Regions from separate parts of the Paracoccus sp. Arc7-R13 genome, predicted to be linked through region 1. Evidence: riboswitches for the same ligand, from Rfam matches in the RefSeq annotation. Region 1 holds a riboswitch; each other region holds the start of a gene.

Region 1 (3,190 bases):
GCGTTCGGCGGGAATCGCCTGCCAGCCCTGCAGGATCAGCCGCACCGACAGTGGCAGGTTGAAGAACACATGCGCCAGGATCACCCCCTGCCAGCCATAGATGCCGATGGCGGGCAGGCCCAAGGCTTCCAGCGCGCCGTTCAGCGCGCCGTTGCGCCCGAAGATCGCGATCAGGCCCAGGACCGCCACGATCACCGGCAGGATGAAGGGCGCCCCCAGCAGCGTGACCAGCAGCCCGCGCCCCCGGAACCGCCGCCGCGCCAGCGCGCGCGCCACCGGCACGGCCAGCGCCGCCGACAGGGTCGCGGACAGCGCGGCCTGCCACAGGGTGAACCAGACCGCGCGCAGGTCCCATTCGGTCAGGCCCGACAGCCCGCCCGCGACCCAGACCACCGCCGCCAGCGTGCCCAGGATCAGCGCGGCCAGCGCGCCCGCGATGGCGTGGCCGATGCTCAGCGGAAGGCCCGCTGCCATTCGTCCAGGGCGGGGGCGCGCAGGGCATCGGCCTCGTCCTCGGACAGGAACAGGGTCTTTTCCGGGCGGGGCAGGTCGCGCATCACCTGCGGCCAGTCGGCCTGGGGCAGTTTCGCGGGCAGGGACCAGTTGGCCAGCGGGATCGTCGCCTGGAAATCGGGGGTCAGCACCCAGTCCATGAAGGCTTGCGCCAGTTCGGGCTGATCGGTGCCCGCGACCTGCGCCACCAGTTCGGCCATGAAGTAATGCCCCTCGGGGAAGATCGCGGCGCGCTTGGTGTCGTCCTCCTCGGCGGCGATGTGATAGGCGGGCGAGGTGGTGTAGGACAGGACCATGTCCGCCTCGCCATCCGTGAACAGGCCGTAGGATTCGGACCAGCCGCGGGTGACGGTCAGCACCTTGGGCGCCAGCTTCGCCCAGGCCTCGCCCGCCTGATCGCCATAGACCGACTTGACCCAGAGCAGCATCGCCAGACCCGACACAGAACTGCGCGGATCCTGGATGACGATGCTGATGTCCTCGGCCTCCAGCAGTTCGGCAAAGCTGGCGGGCGGGTTCTCCAGCCGGGTGCTGTCATAGACGAAGGCCGTCTCGCCCCAGTTGTAGGGCAGGAAGATGTCGTCCTCCCATGCGATGGGCAGCGACAGGTCGGACGTGTCCTGCCCATGCGGCGCGAACAGACCCGATGCGCGGGCACGCGCGGTCATGTCGGTGTTCAGGCCGAAGACGATGTCGGCTTGGGTGCCCGCCCCCTCCATCAGGATGCGGGGCAGCACGTCGCCGGTCACGAATTGCAGGTCGCAATCGCAGATCGCCTCGAACCCCTCCTCGATGGCGGGGCCGGGGCCCCATTCGCTGGTGACGCTGTCGCCGGCATAGACGGTCAGGACGCGATCCTGGGCTAGGGCGGGGGTGGCCAGCAGCAAAGCGGGGATCAGGACGGATTTCATCGGCAGCCTCTCTTGTCGGGTGATCGAAAAGAAGGGGGTGCGCACCTTCCCTCCGCCGGTGTGAGCCGGATCAGGTTCAACGGGTCCGCTGTCGCGTCTCAGCCCGCATGGGGCACCCCGAGGTGATCCCGAATGTAGAGGTTTCGCGCGCCCGCGCAAGCGGATAGAAACCGCCCATGACCAAGGACATGTCTGATCAGCCCACGCCGATGATGGCGCAGTATCTTGCGATCCGGGAGGCCAATCCCGGCGCGCTGCTGTTCTATCGCATGGGCGATTTCTACGAGATGTTCTTCGACGACGCGGTCGCCGCTGCCGCCGCGCTGGACATCGCGCTGACCAAACGCGGCACCCATGCGGGTGAGCCCATCCCGATGTGTGGCGTGCCCGTCCATGCGGCCGAGGGCTATCTGCTGACGCTGATCCGCAAGGGTTTCCGCGTGGCCATCGCCGAACAGATGGAGGACCCGGCGGAGGCCAAGAAGCGCGGGTCGAAATCGGTCGTGGCGCGCGACGTGGTGCGGCTGGTGACGCCGGGCACCCTGACCGAGGAATCGCTGCTGGAGGCGCGGCGCCACAATTACCTGGCGGCATTCGTGGTGGTCCGCGAGGAGGGCGCGCTGGCTTGGGTCGATATCTCGACCGGCGCGTTTTCGGTGATGGATTGCCCCCTGCCGCGTCTGGCCCCCGAACTGGCGCGGCTGGCCCCGCGCGAGGTCCTGGCCTGCGACACCGGGCTGGAGGAGCTGATCGGCGATGCGGGCGCGGTGATGACCGACCTGCACGCCAGCGCGTTCGACAGCAATGCGGGCACGCGGCGGCTGTGTGCGCTGTACGGCGTCGAGACGCTGGACGGGTTCGGCAGCTTCACGCGCGCCGAACTGGCCGCGATGGGCGCCATCGTCGATTATCTGGACATGACGCAGAAGGGCCGCTTGCCGCTGATGCGCCCGCCGATGCGCGAACGCGCAGGCGGTGCGATGCAGATCGACGCCGCGACCCGGCGCAATCTGGAGCTGACCCAGGCCCTGTCTGGCGGGCGCGACGGATCGCTGCTGGCGGCCATCGACCGCACCGTGACCGCGCCGGGCGCGCGCCTGCTGGAACGCCGGATCAGCGCACCGTCGCGCGATCTGGCGCTGATCGCGGCGCGCCATGACGCGGTGGCGGCGCTGGCGGGGGATGCGCGGTTGCTTTCGGATCTGCGCGGCGCGCTGGCGCGGGTGCCGGACATCGACCGGGCGCTGTCGCGGCTGGCCCTGGACCGGGGGGGGCCGCGCGATCTGGCCGCGATCCGGGCGGGGCTGACGCAGGGCGCGGCCATCGCGGCGCGCCTGCCCGGTGATGCGCCGCCCGTGCTGCGCGATGCGGCGGGCGATCTGGTCGGGCATGAGACGCTGGTTGACCTGCTGGACGATGCGCTGGTGGCCGAGCCGCCGCTGCTGGCGCGGGACGGCGGCTTCGTGGCCGAGGGGCATGACGCCGATCTGGACCAGACCCGGCGGCTGCGCGACGAGGGGCGCGGCGTCATCGCCGGGATGCAGGCCGATTACGCGGCACTGGCCGGGGTCGGCAGCCTGAAGATCAAGCACAACAACGTCCTGGGCTATTTCATCGAGACGACGACCACCCATGCCGAACGCATGATGGCCGCGCCGCTGAACCAGACCTTCATCCACCGCCAGACCACCGCGAACCAGATCCGCTTCACCACGGTGGAACTGTCCGAACTGGAGACCCGCATCCTGAACGCCCGCGACCGCGCG
Region 2 (3,190 bases), 1.2 Mb from region 1:
CTGCGCGCCGGTCCCGGCATAAAGCCATTCCAGCTCGCGTGCGACCTGCAGCGCCAGTTCGCGCGTGGGCGCGATGGCCAGGGCCAGCGGCAGCTCGCCCGCGATGATGCGGTCGCCGTCCAGAAGGTCCGCGCCCATCGCCAGGCCAAAGGCCACGGTCTTGCCCGACCCGGTCTGGGCCGAGACCAGCACGTCGCGGCCCGCGGCCTCGGGCGCCAGCACCGCCGACTGCACGGCAGTCAACGTCTCATAGCCCTTGTCGGCCAACGCCGCCTGAAGCGGCGCGGGGAAATTCAGTTCAGTCATGTGATTCGCCAAAATGCGGGGGCCGTGAGCGACCCGATGAGCGGCACCTATCGTCGCTGCGACCGGCCCACCCTGCACCCGCCGCCCCGGACTAGCAGGGCCAAAGGCGGTTCCCTACGCGGTTTGGATCGCAAAGTCCACGCCCAATCAGGGGGTGTTCGACGCGGCCTCCTGGCGGGCCGCGATCTCTCGCCGCATGGCCCGCCTGACCTCGGCCGACCGCCAGCGCTGGCGGTCGATGTCGTCCTCAAGCTCGGGCTTGGGGACCGGCACAGGATGGCCGCGTTCGTCGACCGCGACCATGGTGAAATAGCAGGAATTGGTATGCCTGCGGGTGCCACGGCGGATGTTCTCGGCCTCGACCCGGATGCCGACCTCCATCGATGTGCGGCCGGTATGGTTCACCCGCGCGCGAAAGGTCACCAGCTCTCCCACGTGGATGGCCTCCTTGAAGGTCACCTGGTCGACGGACAGGGTCACCGCATATTCTCCAGACCAGCGCGACGCGCAGGCATAGGCTACCCGATCTAGGCAGGCCAAAAGCGCGCCGCCATGAACCTTGCCGCTGAAATTCGCCATGTCCGGCGACATCAGCACCGTCATCTCCAGCCCGCGCCTGTCCATCTGTCCCCCATCCGCTGCCCCGCCATCCTGCGACAATCGCGCGGGCGCGAAAAGCCCCCCTTGCGCCCCGCGCCCGCCGCGCCTAGCCTTGGGGGGCAAACCGTTGGGGTGTCCCGTCAGGGGCTGAGAGGCGACAGCCAACCCATCGAACCTGATCCGGGTCATACCGGCGGAGGGAACGGTGTAGATATCCGCGCGGCCATCGGCCCGCTCTGTGTCCCCACCCCTTTGCCCGGTCACGACCCGCCACAATATGGGGGACGACGTGACAGCACCCATTGCCCTGACCATCGCCGGGTCCGATTCGGGCGGCGGCGCCGGCATTCAGGCGGATCTGAAGACCTTTTCGGCCCTTGGCTGCTATGGCGCCAGCGTGGTGACCGCGCTGACGGCGCAGAACACCCGCACCGTGGCTTTGGTCGAACCCGCTAGCCACGCGATGATCGCAGGGCAGATGCGTGCCGTTCTGGACGATCTGGACGTCCGGGCGGTCAAGCTGGGCATGCTGGGCGGGGCTCAGGCCATCGCCACGGTGGCTGGGGGTCTGGACGGCTGCGGCCTGCCCATCGTGCTGGACCCGGTGATGGTGGCGAAATCGGGCGACCGCTTGCTGCCGCCCGATGCCACCGACGCGCTGCGTGCCCTGCTGGCATGCGCGACGCTGCTGACCCCGAACCTGCCCGAGGCCGCCTGCCTGTTGGGTTGTGCCCCGGCCACCACCCCGGCCCAGATGGCCGAACAGGGTGCTGCGCTGCGCGCCATGGGCGCGGGGGCCGTGCTGATGAAGGGTGGGCATGGCGACGGCGCGATCTGCACCGACCTTCTGGTGACCGCGCAGGGGGCGACGCCCTTCAGCGCCCGACGCCTGTCCACCCGCAACACGCATGGCACCGGCTGCACGCTGTCGGCGGCCATCGCCGCAGGCCTGGCACACGGCCTGCCGCTGGAGCAGGCGGTGGGGGTCGCACACCGCTATCTGCAACGCGCGATCGCGGCGGCGGACGATCTGTGCGTGGGGTCGGGGCACGGGCCGGTGCATCATTTCCATGCGGTCTGGTCGCATGGCTGATGTCACCATCATCGGCGCGGGCGTGGCCGGGCTGTTCGCGGCCCATGTGCTGGTGCGGCGCGGCCTGATCCCGCGCATCCTGGACCGCAACGGCGCGCCTGGCCCACACGGCTGCTCATGGTGGGCCGGCGGCATGCTGGCCCCGCAGTGCGAGGGCGTGACCGCCGACCCCGTGATCACCCGCCTTGGCGCAGAGGCCGCCGATGCCTGGTCCGCCATCACGCCCGTCACGCGGCGCGGCACGCTGGTCCTGGCGCTGGACCGCGACCGGGCGGAACTGGCCCGCTTTGCGCGCCGTGCCACGGCGCATCACCCCTGCGACAGCGCCGATCTGGAACCAGACCTGCAGCCCCGGCCCGGCCTGATCTTTCCAACCGAGGCGCATCTGGACCCCCGACGTGCCTTGGCCGACCTGGTCGCGTGGCTGGCCGCGCGCGGCATCGGCATCGAATGCGCGACCGCCGAGCCCGGCGACGTCGCAGGCCCGGTGATCGATGCCCGCGGACTGTCGGCCGCCCTGCCCGACCTCCGCGGCGTGCGCGGCGAGATGGTCGTTCTGCACGCGCCCGACATCGCCCTGACGCGGCCGGTCCGCCTGCTGCATCCGCGTCATCCGCTGTACATCGTGCCGCGCGCGGGCGGCCTGTTCATGCTGGGCGCGACCCAGATCGAAAGCGCATCCCGTGCGCGCCCTACCGCCCGGTCGGTGCTGGAACTGCTGTCGGCGGCCTATGCGCTGGACCCCCGCTTTGCAGAGAGCGCCATCGTCGAGATGGGCGCCGATCTGCGCCCGGCATTTCCGGACAACATCCCGCGCGTGACCGTCCGAGGGCGGGTGCTGCACCTGAACGGGCTGTTCCGTCACGGATACCTGATGGCCCCCGCGCTGGCGCGCCAGGCGGCCGATTACATGATCACCGAAACCAAGGGAGAACTGGTCCATGAGGATTGAGGTCAACGGAACCCCCCGCGACATCGCCGCCACCACCGTGGCCGACGCGCTGTCCGAACTGGGCTGGGGCGAGGCCCGCGTGGCCACGGCGCTGAACGGTGATTTCCTGCCCGCTGCGTCCCGCCCGACGCAGGCGCTGCGCGACGGTGACCGGCTGGAGGTCCTGGCACCCATGCAGGGAGGATAGGCGATGCGTGATTTCTATGGCGTCACCCTGCCCAACGCGCTGATGCTGGGCA
Region 3 (3,190 bases), 1.3 Mb from region 1:
GATCAGGTCGTGTGGCACCGAGTAATGGTGGCCTTCCAGTCGGACATGATAGACGGCACTAACCGTGGCGCGGCGCCAGTCGGCATGGACGAAACGCTCCGGAGGCAGCGGCTGCATGGCCTGGCGATCGAGCGTGTCGAGAAGGTTCTGACGCGCGGCGCCCAGATGACGGCTGACACGGGCGTTCATCTCCAAGTCGCCGTTAGCGAGTTTGGGCCTATGATGAATGCATTATCAAATGAGCCATGCGGTCCCGCACACATGCGAAACCGCATGAGGGTCATGTCGGCTCAGGTTTCCTCAACCACTCGCATGTATAGGTCGCCGCCCTCGCGGTATTTCTGCGCCATGGCGGCCATGCCCTCTTTCTGCGCCTCGGCACGGATGTCGTGGGAAATTCGCATCGAACAGAATTTCGGCCCACACATCGAACAGAAATGTGCGACCTTATGCGCCTCTTTCGGCAGGGTTTCGTCGTGGAAGGCGCGCGCCGTCTCAGGGTCCAGTGACAGATTGAACTGGTCCTCCCACCGAAACTCGAACCGAGCGCGAGACAGGGCGTCGTCGCGAAGCTTTGCCGCCAATTGCCCCTTGGCCAGGTCGGCGGCATGGGCAGCGATCTTATAGGTGATGACGCCTGTCTTTACGTCATCCCGGTCGGGCAGACCCAGATGCTCTTTGGGCGTGACATAGCAGAGCATCGCTGTGCCGAACCAGCCGATCATCGCCGCGCCGATGCCCGAGGTGATGTGATCATAGCCCGGCGCGATGTCGGTCGTCAGCGGCCCGAGGGTGTAGAACGGCGCCTCGCCGCAGACGGCAAGCTGCTTGTCCATGTTCTCCTTGATCTTGTGCATCGGCACATGGCCGGGGCCTTCGATGATGACCTGGCAGTCCTTGGCCCAAGCGATCCTGGTAAGCTCGCCCAAGGTCTCCAGTTCGGCGAATTGCGCTGTATCGTTTGCGTCCGCAATGGAGCCGGGGCGAAGCCCGTCGCCAAGGCTGAAGCTGACGTCATAGGCGCGCATGATGTCGCAGATCTCCTCGAAGCGCTCGTAGAGGAAGCTCTCGCGGTGGTGATGCAGGCACCATTTTGCCATGATTGAGCCTCCCCGGCTGACAATCCCCGTGACGCGATCCACCGTAAGCGGGATCATGTGCAGACGCACCCCCGCATGGATGGTGAAGTAGTCCACCCCCTGCTCGGCCTGCTCGATCAGCGTGTCGCGGAAGATCTCCCATGTCAGGTCTTCGGCGATGCCGCCGACCTTTTCCAACGCCTGGTAGAGCGGCACGGTGCCGATGGGCACAGGCGAATTGCGGATGATCCATTCGCGGATGTTGTGGATGTTGCGGCCCGTGGACAGGTCCATCACCGTATCCGCGCCCCAGCGGGTCGCCCAGACCATCTTCTCGACCTCTTCGGCCATCGAGGAGGTCACAGCGGAGTTGCCGATATTGGCGTTGATCTTGACCAGAAAATTGCGACCGATGATCATCGGTTCGGCTTCGGGATGGTTGATGTTGGACGGAATGACCGCCCGCCCGCGCGCCACTTCGTCGCGGACGAATTCGGGGGTGACGAAATCAGGGATGGCGGCGCCGAGGCTTTCGCCGTCGCGTACTATCCTTTCGCGGATCGCCGTGCGGCCCAAATTCTCGCGGATCGCGATGAATTCCATCTCGGGCGTGACGATGCCCGCGCGCGCATAGGCAAGCTGGGTGACCGCTTTCCCGTTCCGCGCCCGCAAGGGGCGGTGGCGGATGGGAAACTCGGGTGTTAGCCGGTCGCCTGAGGCAAAACCGTTGTCCTCGGGCTTCACAGGCGCGGAAGGCCGCGTTCGATCGCGATTTCGGCGGCCGGATCGGTATAGGGACCTGAGGAGTCATAGACCGTCACCGGCGGCTCGCCCGCGCTTGGATGCAAGGCGATCTCGCGCATGGGCACACGGATGTCGGGGTGCAGCACGCCCGGCCTGAACACCTTGACAGAGGCGGGCAGTGGTCCGGTGGTAACCGTCGGGGTTTCTTTAGATGTCATGTCGAGGCTCCTCGCGTCGCAGCATTGAAGACCCAGCACCGACGGGAGGGAATAGAATGCCCCACTGGTCGCATGCGACCGGAAAGGCATCCGCACCGTCCCTACGCCAGTATGAACTGGATCAGGTTCGTAGGGTCACAGCGCTGCCTTGCGGCCCAGCCGTATCTCAGCCCCTTGTCGGGACACCCCTGGTGAGGACGTAAGAATGCGAAAGGGTGCCTCTCTTGTCAATTGACCTCAACGACGCTCCAAGGATCGAAATCGTTCAAGATTCAAACCTCATTTACCACTTGGGTTAACCGGCTGCTTGGTCGGCATAGCTGCCGCTTGGCGGCGTCCTGGCGTTCATATTCGGAGAGCCTGATTGTACGCTGACCTATCCCCTATCAGGCGCTCCTACGAAAGATTTCAAAGTGGCGAGCCGCAGAACTGGCGCCGCGCGTTGCAATGCGGAACAGATCCGCACGACGACACTCAGCACCTCGACGGATCGACACGACGGGGAAACCTTGCCTGCCGGTCACACAGCGTTTGTGCCACTTCTTCATGCTGACAGCCGCCGAGGCGGAGGTGTCCCTTACCTTTGCTGGCGGCAGAACCAAGGAATGTATTGCAGCCGACCAGGCCTCGACGTTCTGGACAAAGGTCGAAATCGCTCTTGATAAAACCGGAGCAACCAATCTGTATAAACTCAATCGTTCGTTGGCGATCCCGGTCGGTTCTTATTAGCCGACGCGATTCAGAAAATGGCCAGCCGTACCTGTTCGTTCTTTTCAGGATAGAACCCGCTGCGACAAGACGGAAGGTCATGTCGTTTTGCGTAGGGAGGGCCATACCGATGTCTGTCAAAGTCACGTTTGCCGACTTGAAGTGGTTCAAGGGAATGCACGATTTCCAGACCGACGCGACCCCCGTCGCTAAGCTCTTGATCCTCAGCGTCCGCACCCATCATGAGTACGGGCGCCGTGGATGCGCGGCCCAGACGTCAGTCCGTTGGCCGAGGCGACGAGAGCGTCGCGGTCTATCTCAAAATGCCGATAAAGATCGCCGATGGTGCCGGTCTGTCCGAAATGCTCGACACCGTGTGGAATGGTAGCATGGCCTGCGACCGAACCCAGCCAGGCCAGCGTAGCGGGATGCCCGTCAATG

What was found. Region 1 has a riboswitch for thiamine pyrophosphate ahead of EOJ32_RS01575 (thiamine ABC transporter substrate binding subunit). Riboswitches for the same ligand answer to the same signal wherever they lie in the genome.
Region 2: linked by a shared signal. The riboswitch ahead of thiD (bifunctional hydroxymethylpyrimidine kinase/phosphomethylpyrimidine kinase) and the one ahead of EOJ32_RS01575 (thiamine ABC transporter substrate binding subunit) in region 1 are both predicted to bind thiamine pyrophosphate.
Region 3: linked by a shared signal. The riboswitch ahead of thiC (phosphomethylpyrimidine synthase ThiC) and the one ahead of EOJ32_RS01575 (thiamine ABC transporter substrate binding subunit) in region 1 are both predicted to bind thiamine pyrophosphate.

Annotation. Positions count from the first base shown of each region.
Region 1 is NZ_CP034810.1:318,849-322,038, reverse strand. It holds gene EOJ32_RS01580 (thiamine/thiamine pyrophosphate ABC transporter permease ThiP) at 1-474, opposite strand, end outside; gene EOJ32_RS01575 (thiamine ABC transporter substrate binding subunit) at 453-1,424, opposite strand; TPP riboswitch at 1,455-1,554, opposite strand; gene mutS (DNA mismatch repair protein MutS) at 1,613-3,190, shown strand, end outside.
Region 2 is NZ_CP034810.1:2,384,744-2,387,933, forward strand. It holds gene EOJ32_RS11880 (DEAD/DEAH box helicase) at 1-306, opposite strand, end outside; gene EOJ32_RS11885 (acyl-CoA thioesterase) at 454-930, opposite strand; TPP riboswitch at 1,025-1,125, shown strand; gene thiD (bifunctional hydroxymethylpyrimidine kinase/phosphomethylpyrimidine kinase) at 1,184-1,999, shown strand; gene EOJ32_RS11895 (FAD-dependent oxidoreductase) at 1,992-2,951, shown strand; gene thiS (sulfur carrier protein ThiS) at 2,941-3,138, shown strand; gene EOJ32_RS11905 (thiazole synthase) at 3,142-3,190, shown strand, end outside.
Region 3 is NZ_CP034810.1:1,633,536-1,636,725, reverse strand. It holds gene EOJ32_RS08115 (hypothetical protein) at 1-189, opposite strand, end outside; partial or broken gene thiC (phosphomethylpyrimidine synthase ThiC) at 291-2,041, opposite strand; TPP riboswitch at 2,122-2,241, opposite strand; gene EOJ32_RS08100 (1-deoxy-D-xylulose-5-phosphate synthase N-terminal domain-containing protein) at 2,974-3,190, opposite strand, start outside.